DNA from 4 places in the Paenibacillus sp. FSL K6-1217 genome. Region 4 is predicted to be linked to each of the others. Evidence: predicted binding sites of a transcription regulator. Region 4 holds the regulator's gene; each other region holds the start of a gene.

Region 1 (7,600 bases), 1.6 Mb from region 4:
CTGGATTGAGCTGCGGGAGAACGAGGAGAGAAATATAATGCATGAGGTAGGAACCGGATCGGCTGAAGTCACCAGAGAGATGCTGCTAAAAGTGGCTGAAGGCCTGCGTTAACCTAGAGCGGCGGTAAGACTGTGCAAACACATATAAACCTCTATTGTTGATCAGTACATCAACAATAGAGGTTTATATTGTTACCACTATACCCATGTTAGTCTCAGACTCCTTATCCTATCCTTTGTACTCAGCCGGGTAGAAATCGTCCGAGGCGGCAGTGAATTTTGCCTATCCTGCACATTCATACTGCTCTAACTGATCCTCTTGCCACGATAGGATTGGATGGTGTAGCCTGTGAGCTTTAAGAAGCTCATACCGTTTCGCGCAGGGATCGAGATTTAAAAGGCAGGAATGCCAGGATCAAAGATATAGTCTCAGTCACAAGGAGTAGCGCTGCTTAAGATTAGCTGCCGGAGATGCTGCCCTGGCCTATGCTCTTATTGCAGTGTGTATTTCCTTGAGCTGATACCTGAATTATATCGTCAGTGCCTGAAATAGTAAAAAGCCGAAATTTTTAAATTTGCACTTCCTGTTATGGGAATGGTCTTGTAAGCGCTCTTATTCTGCGGTTTGCTTAGAATCTGCTGCATTCAAATCCCTTAGCCTTTGCTGTATAATGGAAAGGATGGTTTCAATGCTTCGTACACTCCGGCAGTCTTGCCAGGAGGGAAAGGACACGGAAATGAGCTTGTATGGAATGAAGCTTGACGAAATCGGCAGCGGGCTGCTGAAGTCCTTTTTGGAGAATAATTATATATGTGCAGGCTATCCCGGCGTGGGTGATCTGGAGCATAACAGCAGAGAAGAGATTATTCGTAAGCTGGCTGCTGCCAGCTATCACGGGCAGGAGCTGGAAAGTGCAGCGAATACCCTGGATATCTTCGTCAATGCGATGCAGGATGGAGATTATGTGCTGATTGCCGATGAAGAGTGGGTATATCTCGGGGATCTTGGCGATTATTTCTATGATACCCGGCACAGCGGCACAGAGGATAGTACGGCCCACCGGCGCGGCGTCACCTGGCTGAAGAGTCTGCCCCGCACTGGGGTTCATCCGGCTGTAACAGAGCTGCTTGCATCTGACAGCAGAATAACTGCCTATTCAGGAGTGCTGCCCACAGCCCGAATCGATCTGTGGCTCGGGAATCAGGCTGGTGAAGGCGGGAGTACCGCCGGTTCCCCTTCGGTTCAAGTGGATGAAGCTACGGTAGCGCATGCACTGGCTATCCTTAAAGCGGCCTTGCACAGTACGGATGTGGAGCGGCAGGAGCGTGCGGCTGTGGCGATTTTGCAGTATGCCCGGTGAGTATGGGATTAAGAATACGGCATGATGGTATAGCTAAGGGTCTTCCGGTTTATTAGCCGGAGGACCCTTTTTGCGATCAGATAAATTCAACAAACTCATTCACCGGCTTGCGGTAGCCGCGCGGTCTGATCTTGTGCTGGTTATCCTTGCCGATGGTAATCAGCATCACCGGAACCAAATGGTCAGCGAGACCGAGGGTAGCCTTCACAGCCTCCGGATCGAAGCCGATCATCGGGCAGGTATCCCAGCCCTTATCCTTGGCAATCAGCATGAACTGCATCGCCGACAGCGAAGCATTGCGGATCGCTTCATCCCGCTGGAACGCATCGTTACCGGTATAAGCAGCATTAATGGATTGAATGGTTTGCTCATAAGCATCCTCGCTCATCGCTCCCAGCAGCTTAAGCCCGCTATAGATTTCAGGAGCCTGCAGGTAGGCATTCTTGTCCCCCAGCACCACAATAACAGCAGACGCGGTGTGAATCTTGTATTGACCGTACGCGTTACTGCGGATCGCTTCCTTCACCGTGTTATCACTGATTACCTTGTAATGTGCGTGCTGAAGATTATAAGCCGAGGGAGCCAGGCGGGCCAGGGAGAACATCTCTTCAAGTTCGCTCTGCGGGATGGTCACACCTTCCACGAAATTATTAGCGGATCTGCGGGACTGCACCAATTCGGAAAAAGTACTCATAAATAATTACCTCCATCTACATATGTATGCTGCTTAGTTAAAATCAATTGCTAATATTAATTAATAAACTTACATTTAGTTACTTGCTTAAGATATCACGACTCTCAGTATACGTCAATGAATAAATACATAATAAATTGAAAATTTATCCTGAACAAACGGCTGGATTCGATGAGTTTCCTTTGATAGTGATTAAAATCACAAAAAAATACTGAAAAACCAAAAAGATTGTGACAATAATAACAAATAGAGTGTTATAATAGTCACATAGTTTCACTTGGATATCATTGTGCAAAAATATCATTTGTAAAAGGAGACTTCGATATGTCAGAAACGGTTACCCAAACTATGCCTGAACAAGAAATACCAGAAGCAGCCCTTCCCAGAGAGGATGTGCTGAAAGAGCTTATGAAGCCGGAGGTTCAGCAATCTCTGATGGTTCTGGTAGAGCAGCTGCCGCAGATCACACAAATGGTCAGTGTATTATCCAAATCACTAGAGTTTGTGCAGTCCGTAGCCACGGATGAAGTACTGAAGAATGATACAGTTGGTGCGATCAAGGAAATAGCAGGACCTGTGGTGGACTCTGCCAAGAATCTGGCGGCCACTGCCATTGAAGCGAAAGACCGCGCGGATGCAAGCAGCGAGACGATCAGCGTATTCGGCATGATGAAGATGATCAAGGACCCGCAGGTACAGAAGGCGCTCCGGTTCATGAATGCCTATCTGCAGGTCAGCGGTGAACGTCAATCGGGCAAATAAGCCCGTACTACTTAATGATGGAGGAATAATCATGTCAAAACATATCGTGATTCTGGGCGCAGGCTACGGCGGTCTGCTGAGTGCCTTAACCGTACGCCAATATATGAGCAAAGCAGAAGCCAAAATTACAGTAGTCAATCAATATCCGACACATCAGATTATTACGGAATTGCACCGGCTTGCAGCGGGCAGTGCGTCTGAACAGGCCGTGGCCATGCCGCTGGCGAAGCTGTTCGCCGGTAAAGATATTGATTTGAGAATTGCCAAGGTCAATTCGTTCTCCGCAGAGAACAAGCAGGTTATTCTCTCGGACGGCGTCATGCTGACCTATGATGCTCTCGTGGTCGGTCTGGGCAGCACAACAGCGTATTTTGGGATTCCGGGACTTGAAGAGTACAGCATGGTGCTGAAATCAGCAGCGGATGCGCTCCGGATTCGCCGGCATATTGAAGACCGGATTCGTGACTACTCCAAAACACGCAACGCGGCGGATGCCACGATTCTGATCGGCGGCGGCGGACTGACCGGCGTGGAGCTGGTGGGCGAAATTGCTGACATCCTGCCTAAGCTGACTAAGCAGTACGGAGTGAATCCTGCGGAGATCAAGCTGCTGCTCGTTGAAGCGGGTCCAAAGATTCTCCCTGTCCTGCCGGATCATCTGATTGAACGTGCTACGGCCAGCCTCGAGAAGCGCGGGGTTCAGTTCCTGACCGGCCTTCCGGTTACAAAGGTGACTGACAACATTATTGATCTGAAGGACGGGCAGCAGATTGTGGCGAACACCTTCGTCTGGACAGGCGGCGTGCAGGGTAATCCGCTGGTTGGTGAATCCGGTCTTGAGGTCAACCGCGGCCGGGCCACGGTGAATGAGTTCCTGCAGTCCACTTCACATCCGAATGTATTTGTAGCCGGCGACAGCGCCGTTGTCTTCGCGCCGGATGGACGTCCTTATCCGCCAACGGCACAGATCGCCTGGCAGATGGGTGAACTGATTGGTTACAATCTGTTCGCTTATCTTCATGATCAACCGCAGGAAGCCTTCAGCCCGGTCAATTCCGGCACACTCGCCAGCCTGGGACGCAAAGACGGGGTAGCCATTGTCGGCGGCAACTCCACTCCGCTGAAGGGCCTGCCGGCTACGCTGATGAAGGAAGCGAGCAATATCCGTTACTTGACTCATATCCATGGCTTGTTCAGCCTGGCGTATTAATCGTCTATCCTAAGATCCCCCCGGGGCTGTCCTACGGCAGCCTAAGGGGGATTTCTAATTTAAATAGAAGGAATAATTTTCAATGAAAACGTGTCCGCAGGAAAGTCAATTTGCTATAATGATCATGTTTATATAATACAGATGTTTTCATAGGAGGATTTCAGGCATGCCATTTCAAAAGAACGATATCATCCTGTTCCAGGGGGATAGTATCACGGATTGCGGACGCAATTACGCCGATGCTTCATCGCTGGGTGTAGGTTACGCGCTGATGGCGGGCGCCCGGCTTGGACTGCAGTATGCAGAGCAGAACCTTACATTCCTGAACCGCGGGATCAGCGGCAACCGCGCGGTCGATCTGCAGGAGCGCTGGGAGCGGGATTGTCTTGCGCTGAAGCCAACCTGGGTGTCTATTTATATTGGAGTGAATGATACCTGGCGGCGGTATGATTCCGGTCAGGAGACTACAGCGGCTGAATTCGAGTCTTCGTATCGCGATCTGATTGAACGGACCAAGCAGCATCTGGATGCCAAGCTGGTGCTGGTGGAGCCGTTCGTATTGCCGGTGCCGGAAGACCGCAAGGGCTGGCGTCAGGATCTGGACCCCAAAATCCATGTGGTCCGTGAACTGGCCCGTGAATACGGCGCGGTGCTGGTGCCGCTGGACGGCCTGTTCGCAGCGGCATCCGTCAAGGCCGAGCCGGCCTTCTGGGCCGGGGATGGCGTGCATCCTTCCCCGGCGGGACATGCGTTAATCGCCGAAGCCTGGATGAAGGCCGTAGGTGCCATCCGCTAAAATGTAAAGCAGCGGGAGCATTGCTTAATATTGAAATCGCCGCGCTAACCGGTCCTTGCAAACGCAGGGGCCGGTTTTTTGACATTTATCTTGGCAGGCCCTTAGCCGCTGAACGGCAGGCGGCGTACCGTAGATTTCACTCTGCGTAACAAGGCTGTTATACTTGTAGGATACATACTCAAGGTGAAGCTTGGATAACGAGAGGAATGTGAGCCGGAATGACGAGCGAGACGCTCCAGGATATGCAGGGACTGAAAGCAGCGGGTGCAGTGGTAGGCCATACCATTGCGGAGATGAAGAAAAGTGTAGTTCCCGGAATGACGACAGCGGAGCTGGATGAAGTGGGGGCGAAGATTCTGAACCATTTTGGCGCAAAATCTGCTCCAAAGGTAACCTATAACTTCCCTGGCACCACCTGTATCAGTGTCAATGAAGAGGTGGCACATGGAATTCCGGGACAACGTGTGATTCAGGCCGGGGACCTGATCAATATTGATGTATCCGCCGAGCTGAACGGTTATTATGGCGATGCCGGGGTATCGTTTCAACTGCCTCCGTACAATGAGAAGCTGGTCCACCTCTGCCGGAGCACGGAAGAGACCATGATGAGCGTGATTAATCACCTCCGGGCGGGAATGAAGGTGAACGAGATCGGCCGGGTTATGGAGTCGGAAGCACGGAAGCGCGGCTATAAAGTAGTGCGTAACCTGTGCAGCCACGGCATCGGCAAGTCTTTGCATGAGAAGCCGTTTGAGATTCTGCCCTTTTATAATCCGCGTGTGACGACAGTGCTGAAAGAAGGCCAGGTTATTACCATCGAGCCGTTTCTGTCCACAGGCGCTGATTTTGTAGAGCAGCAGGCGGATGGCTGGACACTCAGCGTTGCTGACAACAGCCGCGTGGCCCAGTATGAACATACGATTGTGGTCACCAAGGGCAAGCCGATTATTCTGACCAGTGCGTGAAGATATATAGGAATATTTTACAGTTGTAATGTATGCATTACGCAGGAAACCCTCATACTAAAGATGATGTTATGATATGGAATGCAAGGATTTTTTTCCAGAATCGGAGGGTTAATTAAAGTGGACAATGTACCTCAAGTCAGTCAAGCCTTCATGACGTTTATGAAGGAAGCGCCGGAGCAGCAAAAGGCCCTGGGAGAAATTGTAAAGAAGCTGGATGCCGCAAGCAGCCTGGATGCCAAAACCGAAGAGATTGCCTATATTTCCGTACTTGCGGCGGTTAGGCTGGAGAGCGGACTGCCCTTCCATGTCAAGCATGCCAAAGCGCTCGGCGCGACCCGTGAGGAGATCATCAGCGCAGTGCTGCTGCCCCTTCCGGCGGTAGGCAATGTGGTGATTCAGGCTCTGCCGGTGGCTTTGCAGGCGTATGACAGTGAGTAGTGTTCTGTTGACTGCAAACTCCGTACAGGATTGACAATTGCTCTAAATGTAACTATTATAGTTGCATCTGGCGGAAGCATTCCGGCCAGTGTGAAGGAGTGATTGTCATGAACATCAGCACGCGGTTTGCGGTAGCTATTCATATTCTAACCTTAATCGACAGCAACAAAGACGGCAAAAGCACCTCCGAATGGATCGCCGGGAGCGTGAATACGAACCCGGTGGTGATCCGCCGCCTTACGGGTATGCTGAATAAGGCGGGACTGGTAGAGGTCCGGCCCGGTGTGGCCGGAGCGAAGCTGGCCCGCAGTGCAGCTGAGATTACGCTGCTGGAGATCTATAAGGCGGTGAATGCCGTGGAGGAGGATTCCCTCTTCTCTGTCCATGAGCATCCGAACCCGGAGTGTCCGGTAGGCAAGAACATTGCAGGAGCGATTGTTCCAGTGTTCTCCCTGGCGCAGAAGGCGATGGAGAATGTGCTGCAGGAGGTCACCCTGGATCAGATCGTACATCAGATTCCGGTCGCTTGAGACAGCAATCTGATGTCAGTAAATTTAAGGAAAATTTCAGCCCTGCTTTATGTCTTTTTAAGGTTCAGGGAGTATAGTGAAGTTCTCCACCCCCCAGTGGAACCATTTGTGGAAGACCCCGCCGTGATTCGGCAGGGTTTTTCTTTTTCCAGCGTGTATTCTATTCATTTTCATTAAACCTTTATGTACTTTTCATCTGGCTTTAAGCTTCACTCCTTATAGTAGACACATGACCCCCTTACAATAGACTTTGGCCCTGCCGGTTCCCGGCGGGGCCGCTTTTTTGACGGGGGAGCTGCTTAGCGTTAACTTTACACTTCAAATACTATGGTTTAGACTGACACATAGGTGACAGGGGAGTAATAGTAAGGAGATGCTGTACATGAAGAATCAATATACCATCCTGGGAGCTGCCCTGATTCTGGGCCTGTGTGTGGTGGCGGGCAGCTTTGTGATCGGCGATCGGCTTACAGCGAGGGATGAGATGCAGACACCTGCCGGAGTGCAGAGTGGAACGCAAGATACGGACCACCCTTTGATGACACTTGCAGAGACTGCACAGTTCCTGCGTCTGAGCGAAGATCAGGTCAAGAATATTATGAAGGCAGAAAATGCAGTGTTGCGCAATGACGGACCTTTTAAGGGGATGAAGCTCCCTTATCTCAGAATAGATAACGAATTCCTGTTCAACAAGCAGCAAGTGTCGGTCTGGATTCAGACGGCTTCGCAGGAGCACAGGGTATACCTGGGAGAGAAGCTGACCGGTAACCGGTAAATAAGGGTTGCTACAGGCAGAGTGGAGGAAGCGCCGGAATGAAATTTTTCACTGTACCCTGGTATG
Region 2 (7,600 bases), 2.2 Mb from region 4:
TCTGAGATTATGGCCGTGCTGTGCCTGTGCAGCGACCTTGCGGATCTGAAGCAGCGGCTCAGCCGCATTCTGGTCGGGTATGACCATGCAGGCCAGCCGGTAACGGCACAGGCGATCGGAGCGGTGGAGGCGATGACTGCGCTGCTGAAGGAAGCGGTGAAGCCGAATCTGGTGCAGACGCTGGAAGGGACCCCGGTCATTGTGCATGGCGGCCCGTTCGCCAATATTGCCCACGGCTGCAGCAGTGTGATCGGAACCCGCTACGCGCTGAAGCTGGGCGATGTGGTGGTGACGGAGGCAGGCTTCGGCGCGGACCTGGGGGCCGAGAAATTCATGGACATCAAATGCCGCCAGGCCGGGCTTGCTCCTGCGGCGGCTGTCCTGGTTGTAACGGTGAAGTCGCTGAAATACAACGGCGGCGTCCGCAAGGAAGAGCTGTATGAGGTCAACCGGCCGGCGCTGCTCTCCGGATTGTCCAATATGGTGCGGCATATTGAGAATCTGCGCAAGTTCGGCGTGCCTGTGCTGGTGGCGCTGAATCATTTTGAAGGGGATGCCCCTGCTGAAGTGAATGAGGTGCTGGAGGCCTGCGGGCGGCTGGGAGTACCTGCTGCGGTATCCAAGGTATGGGCTGAAGGAAGCGCGGGCGGACAGGAGCTGGCTAAAGAGCTGATGAAGCTGCTGGACCGGGAAGAGCCTGTGAATGTTACACCGCTCTACGAAGACCATCTGGATATCCCGTCCAAAATCAACCGCATCGTTACGGAAATCTACCGTGGTACGGGAGTAACCTTCTCTCCGGCAGCCAAGCGCAGTCTGGCTATCATTGACCGGCTGGGCCTGCACCATCTTCAGGTCTGCATGGCCAAGACCCCGTATTCCTTCTCGGATCAGCCCCGGCTGCTCGGTGCGCCGGAAGGCTTCACCATGGGCGTCCGGGACATCACCCTGTCCCTCGGTGCGGGGTTCGCTGTAGTGATCACCGGGAACATGGTCACCATGCCGGGCCTCCCCGCCAAACCGGCGGCAGAAGGCCTGCGGGTGGATGAGGATGGCGTGATTTCAGGTCTGGAATAAGACATCATGAGCGAATAGATGTAGTTTGGCCTCACTTTACCGCAGGTATGCTACGGTGGGTGAGGCTATTTGGTATGCAAAAACAAACATGTCTTTCAAGGCACAACTCCAGCATGAAAATGAGCGCGTGCCTAAAAACAGAACGAACACAGTGGGACCGGGAGCGCCGCATAAGCCAGGTTCACTCCTGCTGTTTCCTGCTCCTGGCAGACATAATGCCCCTCCTCCGGGGGAAACTAAGCCAAGGTTGAAGAGGGAATCGGTGGCACAGGTGGAGTGGATGAAGTGGTGAAACTCCAAAGTGATTAAAATTTGAAATTGTGAACATTGTGAGGAAAATCACAAAAGTGCTTGTAATGTGATAAATATCACAATATAATCAATGTATGAAGTGAAAACAATCACAAACGTATAGTTTTATAAGCACAGTCACGAGCTCACAAGCCCTACTAAATAAGCTTTTCAACTTGGAGGAGGAAGAAATCATGAAAGTAGCAGTCATTGGATGTACCCACGCCGGAACGGCCGCCATTGTAAATACCGCACAGTTGTACCCGGATGCACAGATTACGGTCTACGAGCGCAACGATAATATCTCGTTCCTGTCTTGCGGCATTGCCTTATACGTTGGGGGCGTGGTCAAGGACCCGCAGGGACTATTCTATTCCTCCCCGGAACAGCTTGCCGCGCTGGGTGTGCAGACGAAGATGCGTCATGAGGTAATCAACATTGACACCGCCCGCCGGACCCTGAAAGCCCGCAACCTCGTGACCGGCGAGGAAATGGATGATACTTATGACAAACTAATTATGACAACAGGCTCATGGCCGATCGTACCTAAGCTCGAAGGAATAGAGATGGAGGGCATTCTTCTCTCGAAGAACTACAATCACTCCAACACCATTATCGAAGAAGCGCAAAAGGTGAAGAGAATTACTGTGGTCGGCGCCGGGTATATCGGAGTGGAGCTGGTGGAAGCTTTTCAGATGAACGGCAAGGAAGTTACGCTGATTGATGGGGAAGACCGTATCCTGAGCAAATATCTCGATGAAGAGTTCACTACACCGATCCAGCAGTCGCTTGAGGATCATGGCATTAAGCTGGCGCTTGGCGAGAAGGTCGCCTCGTTCGCCGGTGAGAACGGCAGAGTGACCAAGGTGATTACCAGCAAGGGAGAGCATGAGACCGATCTGGTCATTCTCTGCATCGGCTTCCGTCCGAATACCGAGCTGCTGAAGGGTCAAGTGGATATGCTGCCGAACGGCGCAATTATGGTCAACGATTATATGCAGACCAGTCTGCCGGATGTCTATGCTGCTGGTGACAGCTGCGCGATTCATTACAATCCAACTGGTAAACACGCGTATATCCCGCTGGCCACCAACGCAGTGCGTATGGGAACGCTGGTTGCCCGCAATCTGGTCTCGAACACGATCCCTTACATGGGTACACAAGGAACATCGGGCATCAAGATCTACGAGGACAATATTGCCGGAACCGGACTGACTGAGGATGCCGCCAAGGCCGAGGGGATGGATGTGGAAAGTGTCATGCTGATCGACAACTACCGTCCGGAGTTCATGCCAACCTTCGAGCAGGTTCAGGTAAAAGTGGTCTTTGACCGTGCCACCCGCCGCATTCTGGGCGCACAGATCATGTCCAAGATGGATTTGACGCAGTCGATCAATACCGTATCGGTCTGCATCCAGAATAAGATGACCGTAGACCAGCTGGCCTTCATCGACTTCTTCTTCCAGCCGCATTACAACAAGCCTTGGAACTTCCTGAACACAGTCGGCCTCCAGGCGCTGCCGAAACCGGCTGCAGTCAAGGAGCCAGTCCACGCTTAATTATACCGTCACGAACTGGAGCCCGCTCAGGGCTCTTTTTTTGGCCATGCAAAATACTAAAGCTACCTTTCCATCTGCGGACTTTTTTATGATAAAAAGCACTCTGTGCTGCAAGCTTATATGGTAAATTTGACATGTCAGTGAAAACTTTCACTTAGTTTTTCGGATAGTGATTTTTATCACGTAAATGTGATTGGGATCACGTTACAATGGCATAAAGGAACAAATTTTAAGTAATTAGAAGGGGATAGGAATCATGGCTTATAACAAACCGCAGGGAATCGCTGAAGTGACGGTAGAGAACGGAATCAAGAAAGCACATAATCCGCTCAGCACTGTACTCATTCTCGGTTTTCTGGGAGGAGCGTTTATCGCGCTCGGATTTTTGCTGGATATTCGTGTCATCGCCGGTGCGCCCGCCGAGTGGGGGTCCATTGCTAACTTCATCGGGGCTGCGGTGTTCCCGGTTGGACTGATCCTGGTGCTGCTTGCCGGAGGGGAACTGCTGACAGGCAATATGATGGCGGTGCCGCTGGCGTTCATTGCGAAGAAGATCTCGTTCTGGGAAGTCATTAAGAACCTGGTGCTGATCACACTGAGCAACCTGGCTGGCGCTTTGTTCGTCGCTTATTTCTTCGGTCACATCGTTGGCCTTACATCGGATGGAGTGTATCTGGAGAAGCTGGTAAGTATGGCGGAGCATAAGATTGATGCGTCCTTCCTGCAGGCCTTCATCTCCGGGATCGGCTGTAACTGGCTCGTAGCACTGGCCGTATGGCTCTCGTACGGGGCGGATAACTTCAGCGGCAAAATCCTCGGTATCTGGTTCCCGACCATGGCGTTTGTAGCCATCGGCTTCCAGCACGTTGTAGCTAACATGTTCCTTATCCCTGCTGCGATCTTCGAAGGACATTTCACTTGGGGACAATATGTCGCCAACTTCGTTCCGGTCTGGCTGGGCAATCTCACAGGCGGTGCAATCTTCGTGGCTGCGGCGTACTGGATGGCTTATCTGCGCAAGGAGCCGGCAGCTGTGAATTCCGTGGAAGGCCTCCCGGCGGCAGGCTTGAAGAAACACGCTTAATAGATATTTAACCGGTGTAGTTGACCGGCTGCAGCATAAGTTGGCTCAAGCACTTCCTGGCTTCTTGGCACACCCGCTTTGCGGGAACCCTGGAGACAGGGAGTGTTTTTTGTTAAAAGAGAAGAATTTATATGTTGCACACGATAACTTATCCTTCTATTTCTCGCTGAAACGGTACAGTCCTTTAAGGGACGGCAAGGCCGCTTCCACTTGATAAAGGAGATTGTCCCTACAAACAAAATTCACCGTGGAATCCGATTCGGGGGAACGAAATCGGGCTTCACGGTGAATACAATAGGGAGTGTTTCATATGGATCATTACCCCGGCTTCCGGGGAACGAATCAGCGCGGGCGAGGGTTTTTTCTTTACGTGTGAAAGAGCGGGTTATAGAATATAAAATATCGCGGCAGCGGTAAAACAGGATTGATGTTCAGTAGATTGTTTTCTTCGTTTCCCGCGATAAAGCATTAACGCATATGCTTGCCCTGTCTCCTGTTTTGGGATGATACTGGATGGATTAATGACAGCTATGTTACAGGGGATGACAGACAAAGTATGAGATTCTTGCAAGCCTATCCGAAGGAAATTAGAGTATTCTTGATTGCCAGTCTTATTAATGCTACCGGCAGTGCGCTGATGTGGCCGCTGGTTACGATGTACGTATTCGATGAGCTGGGACGCAGTATGAAGGACGCCGGAATCGTTCTGCTGGTGCAGTCGCTCGGCGGAATTGCCGGACAATTACTGGGCGGTTCTTTATATCATAAAGTAGGGGTGAACCGCCTGATTGTCGGCGCCCTGGCGATGAATGCCCTGACGCTGTTTGCGCTCCCGTGGGCGAGCGGAAGCTGGAGTGTGTTCATTATCGTAATGGGACTGATGGGATTGTTCAACTCCCTCTCCCTTCCGGCCATTCAGGCCTTTATCGGCTTCCGGTTCGCGGAGCAGCGCGCGGAGCTGTTCAATATCATCTATGTTGCCAATAATATCGGGGTAGCTCTGGGGACCTCGCTGAGCGGCTTCCTGGGCAATTATATGCTGAGCTTTGTGCTCAACGGGGTAACCTCAGCCGTATTTGCCGGCTTCTTCTTCGTCTATCTGCGCAAGGTAGGGGCGGCACCGGCTCAGGGCCAAGCGGCTAAAAAGCATCCCCAGAATGAAGTGTCGGGCTGGAGACTCCTCGGCCATACACGGATCTATCTGTTCATGGCGGTAGGCTCGATGTTCCTGCTGATCGGCAATTCGATCTGGAACAGCGGGGTCTCGCCGTATATTATCTCCGAAGGCTGGTCGAAGCAGTTATACGGCTTCCTCTGGACGCTGAACGGCGTGCTGATCTTCGCGGCTCAGCCGCTGGTCAGCCTGATCAAGCGGGGGTTCGCCCAGACCTCAACGGCGCAGATGACCGCAAGTGCAGTCTTTTATCTCGCCGGATATGCGGTCATTCTGTTTATGCCAAGCTATCCGGGGCTGCTGCTGGGTATGGTGCTGGCAACCCTTGGGGAGATGCTGATCTCTCCGGCGATGCCTTCCTTCATCTCGGAGCATGCCCAGCGCAGCGCGCCGTTCTATCTCGGGCTCAGCGGCGGGATCGGCGCGGTCGGCCGGGTCATCGGTCCTTATCTGATGGGAGTTCAATTCGACAGGGGCGGCCTTGCGCCAACCGGCTGGCTGGCTTGCGGCATGGCGGTGCTGTCTGTGGGATTCTTCGCGGTCCATGCCTATATGAACCGTTCAGCCGTAGAGCCTGAGCGCAGGACTGCATAACCGTGCACGCTGTAACTAATCCTTTTACTATCTGCTTAGTAAGGCAAGGGGTGTATAATGATGCAACCAATCAACAGAGATGCTGCGCTGCTCATCCGGCCCTCCGAAATCAGGGATGCCCGTGAGCTGATAGTTCTTGACAATATGATCTGGACAGAGGATACAACCCCGGGTCCGCTGATGTGGCGCTCGCGGGAGGACTATCTGCTGCATGCGCCGCCCGGCTCCCAGCTTGTGGCTTTGCAGGACGGGGAGCTATGCGGCTATGTAGGCTTCGGCTGTCCCAGCGGGATGGAGAGTAACCGCCATGTATGTGAGGTGAATATCGCGGTCCATCCGCGGTTTCAGCGGCTGGGTGTAGGCAGCCGGCTGATTGCGGAGATCAAGCGCCATGCAGCCAAGCATGGAATCCGCAAGCTGCGCCTGCGTGTACTCTCCTGCAATACACCGGCGCTTAAGTTCTACCGCAAATGCGGATTCGAGGAAGAGGGACGGCTGCGGGAGGAATTCTACTTAAGCGGACGTTACGTGGATGAGGTATTTATGAGCTGCTGGCTGACGGGAGGAGAAGGGGATGGAGACTGAAATGAAGATGCAAGTCATCTCGCTGAATGTAGGTAAGCCGAAGACGGTGGAATACCGCGGGAAGCCGCTGGACACCGGAATCTACAAGCTGCCGGTAGACGGGCCGCTTGCCCTTCGGGCCGGAGGGTTCACCGGAGACGGGCAAGCGGATCTGGTCAACCACGGCGGCCCCGACAAGGCGGTCTGCGTCTATCCGGTGGAGCACTATGCCTACTGGGAGGAGCGGCTTGGCCGGAAGCTGGAGTATTCTGCCTTCGGCGAGAATATTACGGCGCGCGGATTGCTGGAGACCGAGGTCTGCATCGGGGATATCTTCGAGATCGGTACAGCACTGCTGGAGGTGAGCCAGCCGCGCTTTCCGTGCTTCAAGCTTACGCAGAAGCATGGACCGGCGGATATGCCGGCCCAGGTGCTGTCCACCGGATACAGCGGCTTCTACTTCCGCGTGCTGCGTGAAGGCAGCCTTGCAGCCGGTGACCGGATTGTGAAGCTGGCGAGCGGAGCAGGCCGTATCCCGGTGAGACAGGTACTGTACTCGATGGAGCATGGACGCAAGGATCATACGGGCCTTGCGGAGCTGGCCGGACTGGAGAGCCTTGCAGCCGGCCTCCGGGAGCGGTTCCGGGGCTGGCTGGACGCGGCGGAGAGTTAGGGTGGTTAGCAAATAACCGCAAACAAGTAGAAAAAGTCCAACTAAAATAGTTAGTTTCCTCCCTGTTAGGCGAAAGGTGAGAAATTAAGTGTTGTTTATCTAACTTCTGTCCGCGCACAGGCAAATCGTTCATCAGCAAGTGGACAAAATCCAACTATATCCGGTATGCCCCCGAATTCGCCGAAAGTAGGCCGGTAGCGGAAATGAGGAGCAGAAGTGCCCCCGAATCCGCTGGACCGAACCCGTCCCCCTGAGTGCTTCGCTCACCCGTACTCTATTGCCGGCATCCTTCCCCGCTCAGTCCAGCAGCTTCCATTCGCTGCGCAGCAGGCCGTACACTGCGTGGTTCACATAACCGGCAGGCAGCTTCTCCGCCTGGCGGATGACTCCTTCGAAGATAAAGCCGAGCCGCTCAGGAATGGCTCGGCTGGCTATGTTGCCGGTAGCGCAGCGGATCTCGATGCGGTTCAGCGCAAGCTCCAGCAGGGCGTAATCCACAAAGACCCTGCAGGCGCTGGTCATGTAGCCTTGGCCCTCGTACCCTTCGCCCAGCCAGTACCCGATGCCGACCGAGCGGTTATGCC
Region 3 (7,600 bases), 240 kb from region 4:
GTAACCCTATTATATTCGGTTTCCACCCTTCAGCGCAAGAGTGCAGCGCGGCAGCAGCCAAAATTCTGCATGATGCGGGCGTAGCAGCCGGCGCACCTGAGAACTTCATCCAATGGATTGAGCTTCCTACGATGGACAAAACAAACGCGCTGATGAACAATCCGGACGTTGCACTGATTCTGGCAACCGGCGGATCGGCAATGGTCAAAGCAGCTTACAGCTGCGGTAAACCGGCACTCGGCGTAGGTCCTGGTAACGTGCCTGCCTTCATTGAAAAGAGTGCTGACATTGATCAGGCTGTAACTGACCTGATTCTGTCGAAGACATTCGATAACGGTATGATCTGTGCTTCCGAACAGGCAGTCATCATTGAAGAAGCCATCTTCGACCAAGTGAAGAAGAAAATGATTGCGAACGGCTGTTACTTTGTAAACAAAGAAGAAGCTGCCAAGCTGACAAGCGGCGCGATGAACGTAGAGAAATGTGCGGTTAACCCGGCTATCGTTGGCCAATCCGCTGTGAAGATCGCTGAAATGTGCGGCATTCAGGTTCCTGCCGGAACGAAGATCCTGGTTGCTGAGCTTGAAGGTGTAGGTACTAAATATCCATTGTCCGCTGAGAAGCTGAGCCCGGTTCTGGCTTGCTACAAAGTGAAGAATGCTGATCAGGGTATCGAACGCGCAGCTCAAATCGTTGAGTTTGGCGGCATGGGCCACAGCTCGGCTATCCATTCGAACAACGAAGAAGTAATCATGAAGTTCTCCAACCGTCTGCAGACTGGACGTATTCTCGTCAACTCGCCATCCACACACGGCGCAATCGGCGATATTTACAACACCAATATCCCTTCATTGACACTGGGCTGCGGATCTTACGGACGCAACTCGGTATCGCAGAACGTGACTGCAATCAATCTGATCAACGTGAAAAGGGTGAACCGTCGTACCGTGAATATGCAATGGTTTAAAGTACCTGACAAGATTTACTTCGAAAAGGGAGCCACTCAGTATCTGGCCAAAATGCCTGACATCACACGCGTAGCAATCATTACTGACCCTATGATGGTGAAGCTGGGTTATGTTGAAAGAGTGGAGCACTACCTGCGCCAACGCCAGACGCCTGTAGCCATCGAAGTGTTCTCGGAAGTTGAACCAGACCCATCGACCACTACTGTAGAAAAAGGCGCGGCTATGATGAACAGATTCCAGCCGGACTGCATCATTGCACTCGGCGGCGGTTCCCCAATGGATGCTGCCAAGGGAATGTGGCTGTTCTACGAACATCCGGATGCAGACTTCAACGGTCTGAAGCAGAAGTTCATGGATATCCGCAAACGGGTATACAAATTCCCTAAGCTCGGCAACAAAGCAAAATTCGTTGCGATTCCAACCACTTCGGGTACCGGTTCTGAAGTTACATCGTTCGCAGTTATCACAGACAAGACCACAGGTAATAATACGAAGTATCCTCTGGCTGATTATGAGCTGACTCCAGATGTAGCCATTATCGATCCTGAGTTTGTATACAGCTTGCCAAAAACTGCAGTTGCCGATACAGGTATGGATGTATTGACCCATGCTATCGAAGCTTATGTATCTGTAATGGCCAGTGACTATACCGATGGTCTGGCAATCAAAGCGATTCAGCTGGTATTCCAGTGGCTGGAGAAATCCGCACTGCAAGGCGATAAGCTGGCCCGTGAGAAAATGCACAACGCTTCTACACTTGCCGGTATGGCATTTGCCAATGCATTCCTGGGTATCAACCACAGCTTGGCGCACAAATGGGGCGGACAGTATCACACCGCACACGGCCGCACCAATGCGATCCTGATGCCGCATGTTATCCGTTACAATGCCAAGAAACCTACGAAGTTCGCTTCGTTCCCTAAATATTCGCACTTTGTAGCTGACGAACGGTATGCTGAAATCGCCCGTATTCTGGGATTGCCGGCACGTACTACCGAAGAAGGCGTAACCAGCCTGATCAATGCCATCCGCGATATGAACAAAAAACTCGGTATCGAAGAATCCTTCTCGGCTCTTGGTTTCGATCCTAAGGACTTTGAATCCCGTGTAGACTATCTGGCTGACCGTGCATTTGAAGATCAATGTACAACTGCCAACCCTAAAATGCCGCTGGTATCTGAGCTTGCTGATGTATACCGTAACGCATTCTACGGCAAATTCGATAACTAATTAACGGTTGTCTGGCAAAGAATAAGGTTAAAGATTAATATAGGACTGGATGAAAGTGACAAATATCACCGAAAGAGTGATATTTGTCACAGTCCTTTTTCAGAAAATAAACTAAAATGTTTATATAAACAAAGATCCCGGTTATACAGTCACGATTGTGAATTTTATAACAACCAGTAGCTAAGGGATCACGAGACACGGGATTAACCTTCAAGCCCGCGATCTCTACAAATATACTAAATATAAATGGAGGGATTTAGCATGTCGGTGATTGAAAAAGAAGTACAAGAGGTTAAGTCGGGCTGGAGAAGTTTCACAAAAGGTACATGGGCTAAGAAAGTTGACGTTAACAACTTTATCGCCAAGAACATCAAGCCTTACGAAGGAAGCGAAGAATTCCTTGTAGGTCCTACCAGCAATACTACTGAATTGTGGAAGATTATCTCCCAACTGAGCAAGGAAGAAAGAGAAAGAGGCGGCGTATGGGATGTTTCCCTCGATACTGTCTCCACCATTACTTCCCATAACCCTGGTTACATTGACAAGGACAAGGAACAGATTGTAGGCGTTCAGACTGATGCGCCATTCAGACGTTCCATTCAACCGTTCGGCGGTATCAAGATGATGATCGATGCTACCAAGGCTTACGGCTTCGAGCTTCCGCAGAATATCGTTGACATGTTCACGAACATCCGCAAAACGCATAACCAAGGCGTATTTGATGCATATACACCAGACATGAGAGCTGTGCGTAAATCCGGTGTAATCACAGGGCTTCCTGATGCTTACGGCCGCGGACGCATCATCGGCGACTATCGCCGTATTGCTCTGTATGGTATTGATTTCCTGATCAAAGACAAGAAGCAGCAACAGACTGAGCTTGAGGTAGACTCCATGACTGAAGATGTAATCCGTCTGCGTGAAGAACTGTCCGAGCAGATCCGCGCTCTGGGCGAACTGAAGCAAATGGCAGCAGCTCACGGTATGGATATTTCCAAACCGGCTATGAACTTCAAAGAAGCTACACAATGGGTATACTTCGGTTATCTGGCAGCAGTGAAAGAGCAGAATGGTGCGGCAATGTCCCTTGGACGCGTATCCTCCTTCCTCGACATCTATGTACAACGTGACTTTGAAGAAGGCACTCTTACTGAAGAACAAGCTCAAGAAATCGTTGACCATTTCGTAATGAAGCTGCGTATCGTGAAGTTCCTGCGTACGCCTGACTATAACGATCTGTTCTCCGGCGACCCAACTTGGGTTACAGAATCCATCGGTGGTATGGCTGAAGACGGTACAACCCGCGTAACCAAGAACAGCTTCCGCTTCCTGCATACCCTGTACAATCTGGGACCGGCTCCAGAACCGAACCTGACGGTACTGTGGTCCGAGAAGCTGCCTGAAGGCTTCAAGAAATATTGTGCTAAGGTTTCCATTGAGACCAGCGCTATCCAATATGAGAACGATGATGTTATGCGTCCATACTGGGGTGAAGATTATGCGATTGCCTGCTGCGTATCCCCAATGCGTATCGGTAAGCAAATGCAGTTCTTCGGTGCCCGTGCCAACCTGGCTAAGGCTCTGCTGTATGCAATCAATGGCGGTAAAGATGAGAAATCCGGCGCTCAGGTTGGTCCTGAATATCCGGCGATCACTTCTGAATACCTGGATTACAATGAAGTAATGAAACGGTTCAAACCAATGATGGAATGGCTGGCTAAGACTTATGTCAATACGCTGAACATCATTCACTATATGCACGACAAATATTCCTACGAACGTATCGAAATGGCGCTGCATGACCGCGACATTCTGCGTACGATGGCTTGCGGTATCGCCGGATTGTCCGTTGCTGCTGACTCCCTGAGCGCAATCAAATACGCGAAGGTTAAGCCAATCCGTAACGAAGAAGGCATCGCAATCGACTTTGAAACTGAGGGCGAATTCCCTTGCTACGGTAACAACGACGACGCTGTTGACAGCATCGCAGTTGAACTGGTTGAAACCTTCATGTCGATGATCCGCAAAAACAAAACTTACCGTGATGCTGTACCGACTCAATCGGTATTGACCATCACTTCAAATGTTGTATACGGCAAGAAGACGGGTACTACTCCTGACGGACGTAAAAAAGGCGAACCATTCGCTCCTGGTGCTAACCCAATGCACGGACGTGACAAGAAGGGTGCCTTGGCTTCCCTGAACTCTGTTGCCAAACTGCCGTACTCCGATGCACAGGACGGTATCTCCAATACCTTCTCCATCGTTCCTAAGGCACTGGGTAAAGACGAAGATTCCCGTAAGTCCAACCTGGTCTTCATGATGGACGGATATTTCCACAATAACGCTCAGCACTTGAACGTTAACGTATTTAACCGTGAACAGCTGCTTGACGCTATGGATCACCCAGAGAACTATCCGCAATTGACTATCCGCGTATCCGGCTATGCTGTTAACTTTATCAAGCTGACCCGTGAACAACAGATGGATGTTATCAACCGTACATTCCACGATTCCATGTAAGAAGGGTTCTTGCTCTATAAGAACTGAAGATAAACTACAGAGCTGCCGCCCTTGAAAGAGGGCGGTACACTCTTGTTTAAAAGTCATTAAAATTTTAAGTTATTTTTGAAAGGATGACCTCTCATGCTTAAAGGACATATCCACTCTTTGGAAACGTTTGGAACGGTGGATGGACCGGGTATCCGCTTCGTGCTTTTTATGCAGGGCTGCCTGCTTAAGTGTCAGTATTGCCACAACCCCGATACCTGGGAACTGAATGAAGGCAAGGAAATGACCGTCGAGGAAGTGCTGGCGGAAATTGAGCCTTACCTGAATTATTATAAAACCTCGGGTGGCGGTCTGACCGTATCCGGCGGCGAACCAACCCTGCAGGCTCATTTTGTCAAGCAGCTGTTCACCGAAGTGAAGAAACGCTGGAATCTGCATACCACACTTGATACCAACGGCTATAATGATGGATCGAAAATTAGCGACCTGCTTGATGTTACCGACCTTGTACTGCTCGATCTGAAGCATATTGATGATGAAGCACACATCAAGCTGACCGGCAAATCCAACGACCGTACCTTGAAGCTGGCCCGCTGGTTATCTGATAATAACCGCAAAATGTGGATTCGCCATGTGTACGTTCCCGGTATTCATAATAAGGAAGCGGATCTGCAGAATCTCGGCCGCTTTATTGGTACGCTGAATGGAGTAGAGAAATTCGAAATCCTGCCTTATCATGTGATGGGGATCTACAAATGGAAAGAGCTTGGCCGTCCCTACGAGCTTGAAGGGGTGGAGTCACCTTCCGACGAAGAAGTGCAGCGTGCATACCGGCTGATTGAAGAGGGCCGTAAAGAGTCTGCATTGGTCTAATTGCATCTAATAATTTCGAAAGCGGAGCTTCTATTCTGAGGAGTTTCGCTTTTTTGTATGTCAGGAAATCTGACTGAATCCGCTTCCAGTAGAGGATTTTATCCCTATTGAAGATGAATCTTAACCTTACGGTAACAAATCTGGTTTTCTATAATAAGAGTTGTAAGGGAATTCATAAAATAGGGAGGGTCACCCGTAATGAGAAAAAGTCTAACACTGCTGTTGTCCCTGATGTTCGTTAGCTCGGCGCTGCTGGCTGGCTGTGGAGGCAACAAGAATAATGCGTCTCCAACGACAGAGCCTGCTGCGACGAATGAGGCCGCTGCAACCAATGCTGTTGCAACGGAAGAACCTGCCAGCGCTGAACCTTTTGAGATGACGGTCCGTCATACCCAGGTTGGGGCAGATAAGCAGAAACGATTGGCTATTCTTGAGGATGTAGTGGGCAAAGTGCAGGCGGATGTGCCTGGGCTGACCTTCAAGCTGGATGGAGTAGATTCGGATGTGAACCGTAAGGAGAAGCTGCGCGGTGAGATGGCAGCCGGCAACCCACCGGAGATCTTCGACCTGTTCGGCAGCCCGGACTCCAAGATCTATGCCAAGGAAGGCAAGCTGCTGGACCTGACCCCGATTCTTGATGAATTAGGCATCAAAGACAAGTTCTCCAATCTGGACCCGTTCACCTATGAGGGCAAAATCTACGGCCTGCCGATCGGCGGCTCTGGAGAAGGCTTCTTCTATAATAAAGAATACTATAACAGCAAGGGCTGGAAGGCTCCAACCACCTTCGCTGAGCTGGAGAAGCAGCTGGCTGATATTAAGGCGGATGGTAAAGTGCCTATGGCCGGTGCTTCCAAAGCGGGCTGGGTACCGCTGATGCTGGCCAACCATCTCTGGTCCCGTTATGCCGGACCGGATGTGACCGCGAAGTTCGCTACCGGTGAAGCAAAGTGGAGTGATCCGAACGTAATCAAGGGCTTGGCGAAATACAAGGAATGGGTGGATAAAGGCTACTTCAAGAAGGGCGAGCTCGGCTTCGAGTATGCTGAATATACGACCCAGTTCACCAGCGGTGAAGCGATCCTGATGTATGACGGTACCTGGAAGTCTTCCGTGTTCAAAGCCGGGCAATCCGGCGAAGGTCTGATCGGCAAGGTCGGCTTCTTCAATATTCCGGCGGTTGAAGGCGGAGTAGGTGACCAGACAGCACTGATGCGGGATGTGAACAACGGTTATGGCTTCTCGGCATCAGCGGGTGAAGATGAGCGGCAGCTTGCGGCCGTGAAATCTTTCATTAAGAATATGTTCAATGAAGAAATGCAGCTGCGCGGTCTGGTAGAGGACGGAGTCCTGCCTGCCATGAAGATCGATCAGGCGGTGCTGAACAAGAACATTACGGATGACCTGATGAGCGAGATTGTCGCGGTATTGAACAGCTCACAGTCCTCTTTCCCGGCCTTTGACTCACTGGTGCAGGCGGATGTCACCACCGAGATCAGTAATATCCAGATTCAGAGCCTGATCGGCGGGCAGACGACTCCGGAGAAGATGGGTGCAGCACTGCAAAAGATTCAAGAAGAGGCCAACGCTGCAGTGGAATAAGAAGCACTTGAAACCCGGGGACAACAGCGGCCGAAAGTCCAAATGTTCACCGAAGTGACGACCAAGCTTTGAGTTCAAACCTTAAGTGCGTCCCATGTACATGTGCCCTGGTGCTTGCTCCAGGGTGCATTTTTCAAAAGAAAAGCAATATGGAGGTAGTCATGAATAAGGCACTGAGAAATCCTCTGGTGTTCATTCTGTTCGTTATTCCGGCACTGGTTCTGTTCATTATGTTCTTCATCTATCCCATCTTCAGCTCGATCTACTACAGCTTCACCAGTTGGAACGGGGTATCCGATACGGTCAAATATGCCGGAGTGGACAACTTCAAGAAAGCCCTGGGAGATCAGCGCTTCTGGGTTTCTGTCAAAAATAACGGCTGGTTCATTCTGTTCTCTGTAGGCATACAGGTGCCG
Region 4 (7,600 bases):
GAAGAGCGGCACGGTGGTGATGAGTATTTTTGTCAATCCGCTGCAGTTTGGCCCGAATGAGGATTTTGCTTCCTACCCCCGGGATGAGCAGCGTGACCTGGAGCTTGCCGAACGCGAAGGCGCGGACCTGGTGTTCATCCCAAGTGTGGAAGAGATGTACCCGCAGCCGATCCGTGCAGGCGTCTCCGTAGCCTCGCTAACCTCGCAGCTCTGCGGAGCATCGCGGCCGGGGCATTTTGACGGAGTTACTACGGTGGTCAGCAAGCTGTTCAACATCGTACAGCCGGATTACGCCTTCTTCGGACTCAAGGATGCCCAGCAGGTCGCCGTACTCCGCCGGATGGTGTCCGACCTGAGTATGAATGTGGACATTATCGCCTGCCCTATTGTGCGGGAGGAAGATGGGCTGGCACTTAGCTCACGCAATGTCTATCTGAGCGCCGAGGAGCGCAGACAGGCGCTGGTATTGTCCCGTTCCCTGCGCGAAGTGCGTCAGGCTATGGAAGAGGGCAGCATACGCACGATAGATGAAGCACGGGGGATGCTGGTCTCCATAATTTCGGAATCGCCGCTTGCGGTCATTGATTACGCCGAAATTCTAACCTTCCCCGATCTGGAAGAACTGGAAGGCGGAAGCAGGCTGACGGATGCGGGTGGAGAGATTATAATGGCTCTGGCAGTGAAGTTCGGCAGAACCCGTCTGATTGACAATAATGTATTTATTCCTAAGGAGGCACACGCTCTTGTTTAGACATATGATGAAATCCAAGATCCACCGGGCAACAGTCACTGAAGCCAATCTCAATTATGTGGGCAGCATTACCATTGATGAGGATCTGATGGAAGCCGCAGACCTGCTGGAGAACGAGAAGGTGCAGATCGTGGACAACAATAACGGTTCCCGTCTGGAGACCTATGTCATCCCCGGCCCGCGCGGCAGCGGCGTCATTTGTCTGAACGGGGCGGCGGCGCGTCTGGTGCAGCCCGGCGATACCGTAATTATTATTTCGTACGCTGTGATGTCCTCCGAGGAGCTGGCGGCGCACAAGCCGACTGTAGTGTTCGTTGATGCAGGCAACAAGCCGGTGAAGCTGGCGGATCATGAGATTCACGCGACAATTGCCTGAAGTCCGCGCTTTGAGCCATGTAATCAATGGCAGGGATGAAGACCCCCGTACTTGCTGATAATGAACGTAGGCAAGCTTAAGCTGACTTCATTATCAGTAAGGGTGGGATGTCCGGTGTTTCAACATTTATTTGCTGAGATGAACAAGATGCTCCAGGAGATCAAAGCCGACTATCCTACTGCGGAGGGTGCCCGCCGAAGCGATCTTTTATCCAAGTATAATATGCTCCACCGAATCAGTGATAATGTAATGGATGAGTGGCTGGTTTTTGCCGAGAAGCTGAGCGAATTCCGGGAACAGGCTGATTTCCAGGCCCAGCCGGAGGAACTGCCTGAAGAGGAAGCGCCTGAGCTTGCGATGGATGCTTTTGTCAGGGGACAGGGCTATTACAAGCTGCTGATGTACCGCAAATGCATTGAACAGTTCCGGGAAGTTACGGCTAAGTATCCGGACAGCCTCGCTGCCCGCCTGTATCTGGCAATGGCTTACCTCCAGGAGGGGGAAGGCGACATTGCCTGGGGCCATCTGGAGCACATGCTGGGCCTGATCCGTGAGGTGAAGCTGAAGGCAATGATCTATAATGCGATGGGGTGTATCCGGGCTTCCCAGGAACGCTTCGTTGAAGCCAGCGAGCTGTTCAGCCTGTCGCTGCTGCATGATCCGGAGCTCCCGGAGCCTAACGTTAATCTGGAGGTATGCCGTAAGCGGGGCGGGAAGCTTGAGTTCGGCCGGCAGCTGGTTTCGCTTTTATAATTTATCCTCGGTTTCTTCAGGCGATGCGCCCCACTTCCCGGGGTGTGCATCGCCTTTTTTCGTAACTTCTGTTATGCTGATAAAGAGTCTCAAGTGAAAGGGAATAGAACTTATAATGAAATTTGCCGTGCTTGATTTTGAAACTACGGGAACCCAATCTGTAGGAGAGATCATCCAGGTTGGCCTTGCCATTATAGAAGAAGACGGGACGATTTCCCGGGTGTATGGTTCCTACGTCAAGCCCGGAGCGCCCATTCCTCCTTTTATAACGGGCCTGACCGGAATTACAGACAGCGATGTACAGGATGCGCCGGAGCTTGATGAGATGATGATGGAGCTGGTGCCGCTGCTGGATGATGTGGTCCTCGTTGGACACAATGTGGCGTTTGACTTTCATTTTTTGCAGAATGCGCTGGACCGCTGCGGTTACTTGCCGTTTCAGGGGCGGATTCTGGATACAATCGATTTTCTCAAAATATGCTTCCCCTCGCTGAGCACCTATCAGCTGGGCGCGGTAAGCAACCACTTCGGCATTACGCATGACCGTCCCCATCAGGCGGACAGCGATGCGCTTGCCACGGCTATTGTGCTGCTCAAATGTCTGGAAGAGCTGCGCAGTCTGCCGCTGCTGACCGTTCAGCGGCTGAATGAGCTGTTCGCGGACGAAGACAGTGATTTGGCCTGGTATTTCGACGGTCTGCTGCGGGAGCGGGAGATGGAGACCTTCCAGCCGGAAGGGGAGCTGAGCTTCTACCGCCAGCTTGCGCTGGCGGTGGGGGACTGGGCGGAGCTGGCTTTGCCGCGGGAGGAAGGAAGCGTCAACCCGCTGGAGAATATTACCTTTGAAGAGTATATGGATGAGGTGACGCTGCGGCTGAAGGCCGCTCTTCCCCAATATGAGAGCCGTGAGGCCCAGGAGCTGATGATCCATGAGGTTATTACAGCGCTGGAGCAAGACAAGCATCTGCTGATTGAAGCGGGGACAGGCACCGGCAAATCGCTGGGGTACCTGCTTCCGGCTATCTACCACAGTGTGAAGAGTGACCAGAAGGTGATGGTCAGCACACATACCATCAACCTTCAGGACCAGCTGCGTGAACGGGACATTCCGCTCTTGACCAGCGTTGTGCCGTTCCCGTTCAAAGCCTCCATCTTTAAGGGAAGAGGGCACTATTTGTGTCTGCGCAAGTTCGAGCACCGCATGAACAAGAAGGACTTCACCAGTCCAAGAGAAGAAGCGCTTACCGCTGCACAGATGCTTGTCTGGCTGACCCAGACGACCACCGGCGATGATGAGGAGCTTAACTTAAGCGGGCGGGGCGGCGATTTCTGGGAGACGGTAGCCAGTGATACCGACTCCTGCCTGGGACGCGCCTGTCCCTGGTTCCGCAAATGCTATTACCATCGGGCCAAGCATGAGGCGGGGATCTCCGATGTGGTGGTTACCAATCACTCCAAGCTGTTCGCCGATGTCAAAGCCGGGCATCAGCTTCTTCCGGCGTACGATCATCTTGTTATTGATGAGGCTCATCATCTGGAGGATATTGCCGGCAAGCATCTTGGCATGCAGATGAAATATTTCACATTCGCTCATACGCTCACCCGTCTCTACAAGGACAGCCGGAGCGGGCAGCTGCCTGCCCTCCGCCAGAGTCTGCAGTCTTCGGGCAGTGAGCAGGCTTCCGAATGGAGCGGCGTGATCGACCGGATCTATCCCGATTTGCTGACCGTGAAGGAATCCTGGGATGCGCTCAGCGACAGGCTCTTCAGTCTGCTGCCTGAGCGCAGCGATGCCGGGGCCGGTGAAGCCGGCCAGCTGGTGGCCCGCCTGCAGCCGGGCAAGAAGCCGAAGGACTGGGAGGAGCTGGCTGCTCTTGAGAATACGCTGAACCTCAGTCTGAGCGATATCATCCGCAAGGGGGACAGGATGCTCAGCGAGATGCGTGATACGGACAGCCAATCCTCGTCGGACAGTCTGGTGACCGACATAGGCGGGTTGTTCAAGGATCTGGCATCCATTAGAGAGCAGATCCGCTTCTTCATGAGCCTGAATGATGAGAATATCGTGTACTGGCTGGAGGGAAGCGGCAATTATAAGGGCAAATCGCTCCAGATGTATGCCGTTCCTGTAGATGTCAGCACCCAGCTCAGGGAGCTGTTCTTCGACAAGAAGAAGAGTATTATCCTGACCTCGGCCACCTTATCGGTGGATAAATCCTTCCAGTTCATGATTGATAACCTGGGGCTAGGTGAGGCTGCGGAGCAGGGGCGTCTGATGACTGCTCTGCTTCCGTCGCCGTTCAAGTACCGTGAGCAGGCGCTGCTGGTCATTCCCCGTGATTTCCCGAGCGTCAAGGGAAGTATAGGGGATGCCCGGTTTGTAGATACGCTGGTGCAATCCCTTGCCGAGACGGCTGTAACAACACGGGGGCGGATGCTGGTGCTGTTCACCTCCTACAAAATGCTGCGCCAGGTCTATGAGCCGCTGAAGGAGGCGCTTGCTTCTCAGGATATCGCAGTGCTGGGTCAAGGTGTGGAGGGAGGCAGCCGGAGCAAGCTGATCCGCCGCTTCCAGGACAGCCCGGCCTCCGTCCTGCTCGGGACCAGCAGCTTCTGGGAAGGGGTCGATATTCCCGGAGAAGCATTGACCTGCCTGGCCATTGTCAGACTCCCGTTCCAGCCGCCGAATCATCCGCTGGCAGAGGCGAAGTCGGAGCTGCTTCAGGCTCAGAAGAAGAACCCGTTCATGAAGCTGTCCGTGCCCCAGGCCGTTATCCGCTTCAAGCAGGGCTTCGGGCGGCTCGTCCGCACGGCACAGGACCGGGGCATCGTGATTGTTTTTGATACCAGGGTGATTGAATCGTACTACGGGAAGTACTTCCTGTATTCGCTGCCCGGTCCCAAGATGGAGCATATGCTCACCGAGCAGATGGTCCCGAGAATTGCCGAATGGCTGGAAGACGGCGGGGTTTCCTAATTGGGGCGCTATTGCTATTATTAATAAGTCAAGGTTCACCTGAAGATCCGTTTTCCGCTGTCCTGCCATTCCGGCAGGCTGCGGGGCACGGTTGCTATAATCGGATAAGGTTACGAAGCGAGTTGTGCGAAGTTCATCACAGCAGGATATGCTATCAAAACTTTTAAGGAGGAGAATACATGAAATCGGATAAAATATCGGAGGCCGTCGTCCGCAGGCTCCCAGTGTACCTGCGTTTCCTGAACGATCTCCAAAAACGTGAAATCTCCACAGTCTCTTCCCAGGAGCTGGGCCAGAAGCTGGATCTGAACCCCGCCCAGATCCGCAAGGATCTCGCTTATTTCGGTGATTTCGGCAGAAAGGGCATCGGCTACGATGTATCTTATCTGATCGAGAAGATCCGCCATATCCTGAAGCTTGACCAGCAAATTAATGTGGCCCTGGTCGGAGCCGGTAATCTCGGCCATGCTTTGTCCAACTACAATGCTTACCTGAAGGATACGATGAAAATCACGGCCGTCTTCGATGCCTACCCGCCGAAGGTGGGCCAGCAGATCAACTCGCTGGTGGTGCAGCCGATGGAGGAGCTAAGCGCTACGATCCGCTCTCAGGGCATCCGGATCGGGATTATCACCGTGCCGGACAGCGAAGCCCAGAATGTGGCCGATATTCTTGTAGACTCCGGCATCGAGGCGATTCTGAACTTCGCACCGGTTATTCTCAAGACGCCTGCCAATATCCGGATTCATGCCGCAGATTTCACTACAGATCTGCAGAGCCTGGCCTATTATTTGCATGATGGAAAGGAAGAGGCTGAAGATGAGCAGTAAGACCACGATAATCAAGAACGGATACTTTCTGGTTCCGGGCAGCGACAAGCCGGTTCTGAGCGGGTATATGACCCTCGAGAATGATCTGATTACTTACATAGGCGAAGCTGAGCCGGCAGTGGAAGAAGGCGCTCTGGTCGTAGACGGCAGCCGTCTGCTGTTCATGCCGGGTCTGGTCAATACCCATGGGCATACGGCGATGTCACTGCTGCGCGGATACGGGGACGATATGGTGCTTCAGTCCTGGCTGCAGGAGAAGATGTGGCCGATGGAAGAGAAATTCACTGGTGATGATGTATATTGGGGAACCTCCTTGTCCGTGCTGGAGATGCTCAAGGGCGGCACAACTACCTTCCTCGATATGTATGATCATATGGACCGGGTAGCGGAAGTGACCGAGCAGTCCGGCATTCGTGCTGTGCTGATGCGCGGCGTGATCGGGCTGTGCCCGGAAGAGATCCAGCAGTCCAAACTTGCGGAAGCGATTGCTTTTGCCCGTAACTGGCATGGCAAGGCTGACGGCAGAATCACGACCATGCTCTCTCCTCATGCTCCCTACACCTGTCCTCCAGAGTTTTTCATGAAGTTTGTGCAGGCTGCCCATGATCTGGACCTGCCGATGCACACCCATATGTCCGAGACGCGCCATGAAGTGGAGCAGAACGTGGCCGACTACGGCCTGCGTCCCGTTGCGCATCTGGAGAAGCTCGGAATGTTTACCCGTCCGTCCCTCGTGGCCCACGGGGTGCATCTGAACGATGAGGAGATCGGAATTCTGGCCCGCCATAACGTTGGCGTGTCACATAACCCCGGCAGCAACCTGAAGCTGGCCAGCGGGGTTGCGCGGGTTCCTGAGCTGCTGAGAGCCGGGGTGAAAGTGTCCCTCGGTACAGACAGCGCGGCAAGCAACAACAATCTGGATATGTTTGAAGAGATGAGGCTGGCGGCTTTGATCCACAAGGGCGTAAGCGGCGATCCTACAGCGGTACCGGCTCCTGAGGCGCTTCTGATGGCGACGGAGTACGGGGCGCAGTCTATTTTCCTGAGCGGGGTAGGCCGGCTTGCAGCAGGGATGAAGGCCGACTTCATCGCACTGGATATTGACCAGCCGCATCTGCTGCCGCACACCGATCTGCTCTCCCACGCCGTATATTCGGCAAGTGCCAAGGATGTGGAGCATGTATGGGTTAACGGTAGGCAGGTTGTGAAGCATGGACAATGCCTGACCCTTGATGAAGAAGCCATCCGCCGCAAAGCACAGGAGACGTTCGAGAGCCTGCTGAAGCGGTAATTTAGGAGAACGGGAAAGGAAGCAACGCGGTGAAGAAGAAGAGGAGAAAATGGATATGGCTGGGAATTATCCTGGTGCTGCTCCTTCTGTTCGGACTTAGCCAGTTCTATGCCTACATTATGAAGGACCAGTGGAACGAGCGGAATGAAGCCAAGGAGCTGGCCCGGGCGCGTACCGGATTAACAGAGGTCACCAAGGCCCAGAAATCCGTCTGGGATGAGAATGAGATCTACTGGGTGCTGACCGGCAAGAATGAGGCAGGGACCGAGATGATGGTGTGGGTCCGTTTCACCGTGGAGGGCAAGCCTGCCGGAGGCGACAACGGCCTGTATGCCGAAGAGCTGAGTAAAGGAACCTCGGAAGAGAAGATGCGCGGGATCATTGCCGCCCAGCTGCCGGACATTACGATTGAACGGCTGCTGCCCGGTGTATACAACGGAGAATATGCCTGGCAGTTATTTTACAAAAAAGACGGGCGTTACTATTACAACTTCTACCGCTTCACAGACGGCAGCGCCATCGGTGAAGGGTACAGTCTGCCGAACCGTTAAGCTAAGCGCTCAGCGGCAGAATAATTTGCGGGAGAACAGAAATATCTGTTCTTCCGTTTTTTTATATATAA

Evidence for each region. Region 4 encodes Rex, which represses fermentation and respiration genes when NADH is low (regulators of the CRP and FNR family bind a similar motif). Its sites were predicted from a motif close to TTGTGAAATATTTCACAA; they were not measured.
Region 1: the regulator Rex is predicted to act here: its motif matches at 2,242-2,259, upstream of MHH28_RS03110 (DUF1641 domain-containing protein).
Region 2: the regulator Rex is predicted to act here: its motif matches at 3,066-3,083, upstream of MHH28_RS20295 (formate/nitrite transporter family protein).
Region 3: the regulator Rex is predicted to act here: its motif matches at 2,354-2,371, upstream of pflB (formate C-acetyltransferase).

What each region holds. Positions count from the first base shown of each region.
Region 1 is NZ_CP150271.1:766,141-773,740, forward strand. It holds gene MHH28_RS03095 (hypothetical protein) at 1-112, shown strand, start outside; gene MHH28_RS03100 (hypothetical protein) at 753-1,361, shown strand; gene MHH28_RS03105 (nitroreductase family protein) at 1,438-2,055, opposite strand; gene MHH28_RS03110 (DUF1641 domain-containing protein) at 2,380-2,817, shown strand; gene MHH28_RS03115 (NAD(P)/FAD-dependent oxidoreductase) at 2,849-4,027, shown strand; gene MHH28_RS03120 (SGNH/GDSL hydrolase family protein) at 4,194-4,823, shown strand; gene map (type I methionyl aminopeptidase) at 5,042-5,788, shown strand; gene MHH28_RS03130 (carboxymuconolactone decarboxylase family protein) at 5,942-6,229, shown strand; gene MHH28_RS03135 (Rrf2 family transcriptional regulator) at 6,337-6,759, shown strand; gene MHH28_RS03140 (hypothetical protein) at 7,142-7,534, shown strand; gene MHH28_RS03145 (DUF4085 family protein) at 7,573-7,600, shown strand, end outside.
Region 2 is NZ_CP150271.1:4,598,576-4,606,175, reverse strand. It holds gene MHH28_RS20305 (formate--tetrahydrofolate ligase) at 1-1,077, shown strand, start outside; gene MHH28_RS20300 (FAD-dependent oxidoreductase) at 1,563-2,927, shown strand; gene MHH28_RS20295 (formate/nitrite transporter family protein) at 3,184-4,011, shown strand; gene MHH28_RS20290 (MFS transporter) at 4,568-5,779, shown strand; gene MHH28_RS20285 (GNAT family N-acetyltransferase) at 5,840-6,364, shown strand; gene MHH28_RS20280 (MOSC domain-containing protein) at 6,354-7,016, shown strand; gene MHH28_RS20275 (GNAT family N-acetyltransferase) at 7,314-7,600, opposite strand, start outside.
Region 3 is NZ_CP150271.1:2,608,258-2,615,857, reverse strand. It holds gene adhE (bifunctional acetaldehyde-CoA/alcohol dehydrogenase) at 1-2,198, shown strand, start outside; gene pflB (formate C-acetyltransferase) at 2,460-4,721, shown strand; gene pflA (pyruvate formate-lyase-activating protein) at 4,845-5,582, shown strand; gene MHH28_RS11825 (ABC transporter substrate-binding protein) at 5,781-7,184, shown strand; gene MHH28_RS11820 (sugar ABC transporter permease) at 7,346-7,600, shown strand, end outside.
Region 4 is NZ_CP150271.1:2,365,194-2,372,793, reverse strand. It holds gene panC (pantoate--beta-alanine ligase) at 1-751, shown strand, start outside; gene panD (aspartate 1-decarboxylase) at 744-1,127, shown strand; gene MHH28_RS10585 (hypothetical protein) at 1,266-1,880, shown strand; gene dinG (ATP-dependent DNA helicase DinG) at 1,996-4,857, shown strand; gene MHH28_RS10575 (redox-sensing transcriptional repressor Rex) at 5,037-5,687, shown strand; gene MHH28_RS10570 (amidohydrolase) at 5,677-6,978, shown strand; gene MHH28_RS10565 (DUF5590 domain-containing protein) at 7,008-7,529, shown strand.